One region of the Teredinibacter turnerae T7901 genome, then DNA from elsewhere that is predicted to be linked to it. Evidence: predicted binding sites of a transcription regulator. Region 1 holds the regulator's gene; the other holds the start of a gene.
What was found. Region 1 encodes FliA, which starts transcription of late flagellar genes. Its sites were predicted from a motif close to TAAAGTTATNNNNNNNNCGGCCGATANCC; they were not measured.
Positions count from the first base shown of each region.

Region 2: a site for FliA is predicted at 1,036-1,064, ahead of TERTU_RS13270 (flagellar protein MotY). Genes of this name have one in related genera too.

Region 1 is NC_012997.1:1,415,960-1,419,102, reverse strand. Features, by position in the region: gene TERTU_RS06050 (protein phosphatase CheZ) at 1-211, opposite strand, end outside; gene cheY (chemotaxis response regulator CheY) at 230-616, opposite strand; gene TERTU_RS06040 (RNA polymerase sigma factor FliA) at 753-1,460, opposite strand; gene TERTU_RS06035 (MinD/ParA family protein) at 1,524-2,342, opposite strand; gene flhF (flagellar biosynthesis GTPase FlhF) at 2,450-3,143, opposite strand, start outside.
Region 2 is NC_012997.1:3,357,278-3,360,420, reverse strand. Features, by position in the region: gene pyrC (dihydroorotase) at 1-926, opposite strand, end outside; gene TERTU_RS13270 (flagellar protein MotY) at 1,158-2,021, shown strand; gene TERTU_RS13265 (ABC transporter permease) at 2,051-2,749, opposite strand; gene TERTU_RS13260 (argininosuccinate synthase) at 2,904-3,143, shown strand, end outside.

The DNA.
Region 1 (3,143 bases):
CCACATTGAAATTAACGATTGCCTCGTGCAAAGCGCGAGTCAATTGCCCCACGCTTTTAAATATGTGTCGGTCCCGCGCTTCCACCAAACTGTGAATTAACGCAGATGCCTCCTCCAGATTGTCACCTTGCAGTTGTTCTACCAGTTGCGTTGCGCTGTCTTGCAACTGGGTCAAAAACTGCTCGTCGTGCTCTTGTATCGTTTTATCCATCAGCCGACCCGCTCAGGCTTAACCCGCAACCCGCTCAAAAATCTTATCGATTTTTTCTTTGAGCACCTGCGCAGTAAAGGGTTTTACAACATAGCCATTGACGCCCGCCTGGGCCGCTTCAATGATCTGATCTCGCTTCGCTTCTGCGGTAACCATCAACACCGGAAGGCCTGCGAGTTTGGCATCAGCACGCACTTCTTTTAACAAGTCGATCCCGGTCATGCCTGGCATGTTCCAGTCAGTTACCAGAAAATCAAAATCACCACTTCGCAACATTGGCAGCGCGGTCGTGCCGTCATCTGCCTCGTGGGTATTGGTAAAACCCAAATCCCGCAATAAATTTTTAATGATGCGCCTCATCGTCGAAAAGTCGTCAACGATCAGGATTTTCATATTTTTGTCCAATGCAGCCTCCGATATCCCGTGCGCTGGGGTAAATAAATCTCAGAGAGAGACCATAAAAACAATTCTAGACGCTCGTTGCCAGTCAGCCAGTTTTAGCGACAATTTTCTGGCGACCAAATGATGGCTGTTTGATTTATCACCATCCGGTCAGCTTCGATTTCAGGCGCAGTGCCGCCTGACTGTGGATCTGGCTAATGCGCGACTCGGATACACCCAGCACCAAGCCTATTTCTTTTAAGTTCATTTCCTGTTCGTAGTACAGCGAAAGCACAAGTTGCTCCCTTTCCGGCAGACCCTCAATGGCCCCGGCCAGCGCTTTGCGCATGGCGTCTATTTGTACCTTTTCGGCAGGTTCATCCAAACCTTCAGTACCAAGGGAAAATTGGTTTTCGTTTTCCTCGAACGTTTCTTCCAGGCTGTAAAGTCGTGTCGAGGTGCTATCGCGGAGAATATCGTGATATTCGTCCAGCGACATTTGCAACTCTTCGGCGATCTCGCCATCCCGCGCGTCCCTGCCCAAGCGCGCTTCCACATTGCCGATGGCTTCGGACACGCGTCTGGCATTTCGGTGAACGCTGCGCGGCGCCCAATCGCCACGCCGCATTTCGTCCACTATCGCACCGCGAATGCGTATACCGGCGTAAGTCTCAAAACTCGCACCTTTGCCGGCATCGTATTTTTGGGCAGCCTCCAACAGGCCAATCATGCCCGCCTGCATTAAATCATCCACCAGCACATGGCTCGGCATTCGCGCCATCATGTGATGCGCAATCCGCTTAACCAGGGGAACATAATCCTCGACCCGAATTGCAACAGCAGCTTCCTGGGCCTGTTCGTAAACCATGAGATTTCCTACCGAGGAGAGTGCCATAAATCGCCGCCGGGGACTGATCGCTGGAAACCGCGGCTAGCCATTGGCCGCCACAAGTCGTTCTAGAAAAAATTCCAGGTGACCACGCGCGCTTGTTTGCACTGGCCACTGATCGATTTTTTGAGCAATCACCCGCATCGCAGCAGCCGCTTTACAGCGGGGGGCGAATTCAAGCAGAGGCTGGCGTTTCTGTACAGCTTTTCTCACGTTTTCATCAAAGGGTACATGCCCCAGGTATTGCAGCGATGCATCCAGAAATTTTTCGCACACGCCGTTTAACTTGTTAAAAAGATTAATACCTTCCTGCGTAGTACGTGTCATGTTGGCAATAACACGAAAGCGAAATACGCCGTGCTCGGCATTCAATAATTTGATCAATGCGTAGGCATCGGTAATCGACGAAGGTTCATCGCACACCACGACGATGACTTCCTGTGCCGCGCGCACGAAGCTGATGACGGTTTCGGATATACCTGCAGCGGTATCGACCACCAACACATCCAGCTGATCACTCAGATCGTTAAACGCATACACCAGCGCTGCGTGCTCCTGTGGCGAGAGGTGTGTCATTTGCTGCACCCCGGAGGACGCGGGAACCACTTTAATTCCGCCTGGCCCGTTGAGCAGTACCTCGCGCAGTGACTTGCTGCCATCGAGCACATCAGCCAGGTTATAGCGTGCCTGCAAGCCCAACAGAACATCCACATTCGCCAACCCGAGGTCGGCATCCATCAACACCACGCGACGACGCAACTCCGCCAACCCGATACTGAGGTTAACAGACAGATTGGTCTTACCGACGCCACCCTTGCCGCCAGTGACAGCGATGACTTTAATCGGATTCTTGGCACTCATAATTTCTCTTTCCCGGCGGGATGTGTGAGGGGCTAGATTTATAACCCGGTTCATCGGATTTATGCTCCAACAAGTATAGATGACGATAGCCAGTACGCCCGGCGGCCTTAGCCACCGGTCTGACTCGTGTACTCTTCGCCCTCTGCGCGCAACAGCGCCACCGCAGAGGCAACCAGTTGATGTGCCGACGCACGGGCAATATCGCGCGGTATCTCCTGGCCATTCGTGGTGTAAGCCACTGGTAGCTGACGCTCAACCAACACGCTCAAGGCCTCGCCCAGGCTCGCCGCTTCATCCAGTTTGGTCAGTACGCAGGCGTCAATTCCCTGACGACTGGCATACGCGTGGGTACTGGCGGTCATGGTCTGGCGCTGACTGTTGCAGGCCAGTACAAGCACACGTTTCACCGCCGGACAGCTATCCAGTTTGCGTAACTGTTCCTTTAGCAGCGGATCGCCGTGACGAAAACCAGCCGTATCGATCAGAATCAACGGAAACTGCTTGAGAGAAGCCAATACCCGCAGCAGGCTGTGCTCCGCATCCACCGCACGCACTGGCACATTGAGAATGCGGCCCAGCGAACGCAGTTGATCGTAGGCACCCACCCGGTAGGTATCTGTGGTGATTAACGCAACTTTGCCGGGGCCGTGATCCAACACATAGCGGGCAGCGAGCTTGGCAATGGTCGTGGTCTTACCTACCCCGGTTTGGCCAACAAAGGCAAACACACCGCCCTGCTGGACCAGATCCTGGCCCGCGATCGGCAATTGCCTTGAGAGATGCGCCATACACTGACGCCAG
Region 2 (3,143 bases), 1.9 Mb from region 1:
ATGGTGTCTGAATTGCGCGGCAAACCATAGAAATCGGGGCCGAAGTGGCTGGCAAAGCCCTCCAGGCGGTCCAGTGCGCCAGCATCCTCGAAGGCTTCGGCATAGAGCTCAATGGCAGCAAACGCCGTGTAGCTGCCTGCGCACCCACACGCCGCTTCTTTGCGACTCTTGGCGTGAGGCGCGGAATCGGTACCGAGGAAGAACTTTGGGCTGCCGCTAGTGGCCGCAGCCACTAGCGCTTGCTGGTGAGTTTGGCGCTTCAGAATTGGCAGGCAGTAATAGTGGGGGCGAATACCTCCGGCCAACATATGGTTGCGGTTGTAGAGCAGGTGGTGGGCAGTAATGGTGGCGGCGACGTTGTCAGGGGCTTGAGCGACGAACTCCGCTGCTTGCTGGGTAGTGATATGTTCCAGCACAATTTTCAATTTTGGAAAATCGGCTACAACCTTGCGCAGCGTTCGTTCTATGAATACGGCTTCGCGGTCGAAAATATCGATTGCACTGTCGGTGACTTCACCGTGTAAGAGCAAAAGTACACCTTGTCGTTCCATCTCTTCCAGCGCTGGGTAAATGTGTTGGATATCCGTAACCCCGGACGCAGAGTTGGTTGTGGCGCCGGCCGGGTAGAGCTTGCAGGCCACAACACCGGCCGCTTTTGCTGCGGCTATCGTTTCAGGTGTGGTGTTGTTTGTTAGATACAGAACCATTAAAGGTTCGAACGGTGTCTCCGCTGGAATCTGAGCCTCAATGCGGGCCCGATAGGCCAGAGCCTCCTCGGCATTTGTTACCGGTGGCACCAGATTGGGCATGATAATCGCTCGGGCAAAGCTGGCTGCAGCGTGAGGTACGGTGGTTTCCAGGGCTGTCCCGTCGCGCAGGTGAATATGCCAGTCGTCTGGGCGCAACAGGGTCAGTGAATCTGTCATGGATTGAAGCCTTATGGTTGTCGGGGCGGCCAAATGGGCGCATACCCACTATGCTTAAGATAATACGCAGGGGCGCATGCTACCGGAAATGGCGTCAGTTGCCCATGACTCAAGAAATGGCTGCGCCTGCCGATAATCGACGAATAACCCGGAATTCATTTGTTCACCATGCGAAAGCTTTGCCGTTATCTTTTGTTCCTACTGTGCGTTTTTGCGTACGAGTGCGGCGCTGTGCGCTTTACGAATGGAATTAATGATAGCAACTGGACCACGTCTGGCTCGGTATTCGAGTGCCGGCTGGCGCAGACTGTACCGTTGTTTGGGCAGGTGGTGTTTCGTACCCGAGCAGGAGAATCGTCCTCATTTTATCTTCGTTCCAAAGTGGCGCAGTTCGAAGCTGGTGAAGCCGCGTTGGTAGCCAGGTCGCCGGTTTGGGCTCATCCCCAGGTTCAGGAAGTATTGGGTAGTGTGCAGGTGAAGCGCGGTACTCGCCCTCTGTGGTTGGGGCGGGAGAAAACTGAGCTGATGCTGGCGGGCCTGAACTCCGGTAAAGAAATAGCATTGCTGAGGGAAAGCTGGTACGACGAGGCAGAAAATGTCGACCTGGCTATTTCGAATATTGGGTTTCGGTCAGAATATCGCAAATATCTGGATTGTCTGGCAGGGCTCCTGCCCGCAAACTTCGATCAACTAAAGCGCACGTCCCTGTATTTCGTGGTTGGCTACACCGATAAACTCAGTCGAGCCGCAACGCAGAAGCTCGATCAGATCATACTCCTGGTAAAGCATGACAAAGCGATTAACCAGTTTATTATCGATGCGCACGCCAGTGCAGAGGGGACGCGGATTGATAATTTGGAGCTGTCTAAAACTCGGGCAGATCTGGTGCGGGACTATCTGGTCGGCCATGGTATTCCGGAATCTCAGCTGGTTGTCCGCTGGCATGGCGAGCGCTACCCGGTGGCATCTAACGACTCGTCATCGGGGCGGGCAAAAAATCGTCGCGTTACCGTACGCATGGAAAAACTGGCGCAACCCGAAGCGCCGCCTGAGGGTACCACGACTATGGCTGCGCAGGCTGCTGACGAGAGTTGAGGTCTAATTTTAGCTACATTTTATCTGGCCTAGTGTTTCCTGTAGTTGCGCTTTACCTGCCAGAAGTAGAGTGCCAGGGTGAGGCTTGCGTTGCCTGCAATCATACTCATCACCAGAATCTGATAGCGAACTGCCTCCAGTGGTGCCATCCCGGCGAGAATTTGACCTGTCATCATTCCCGGCAATGAAACTAATCCCACCGCCAGCAATGAATTCACTTGGGGAATCATTGCGGCTCTAAACGCACTTACACAGGCTTCCGGCAGTTCATGGCTATCAATTTGTGCTTCAAGTCTTTCAGCGCCGAGACTCAAGCTGTTCATGCCATTCGCGACCACCATACCCGCGAGCGGGATGATTTGCTGTGGTTGATACCAGGGGGCTGGCTGTAACACCACGAAAATAATCCATACCAGGTGGAGCACACTGGCAATAGTCAGGCTAGACAGCGCTGCGACATATCGCCAGGCAGACTTGTTTTGTAGCGGTCGCAGTGCTATCCAGGAGGCTGCCATGAGCATGACGCTGAGCACGCACAAACCCAGAACTGGCGCGGGGCTGGTAAATAGCACATTAAGCAGGTAACCGATACCAACCAACTGGAGTACCATGCGCACCGCCGCAATGGCGAGCTCGCGCGTATGGCCGAGTTGCCATTGAAAAATCAGCAGGGCTAATAGCAGAGGGGCCATCGAAAGCAGTGTTGCGGATACGGAAAGATGGGTCATGTTCAAGCCTCTGCAACCTGAGTAATGATTAATGCAGACGTTAATCGGTCAGGGTAACCGTAAAAGCACTGGAGTTTAGAGAGGCGAGCCTTTAAAATTCGGCCCCCTCATTGTTTTATCCGCTGTTCGCGGGCAATTCCGTTACGGAGTCAACATGTCAGCCGAAAATTCTTCAATAAAAAAAGTCGTTCTTGCCTACTCTGGCGGCCTCGATACGTCTGTGATCGTAAAGTGGTTGCAGGAAACCTACCAGTGTGAAGTTGTTACATTCACGGCCAATATCGGCCAGGGCGAGGAAGTAGAGCCCGCTCGCGCCAAAGCTCAGGCCATGGGTGTTAAAGAAATTTATATTGAAGATTTACGCGAAGAGTTCGTTCGGGATTACGTTTTTCCA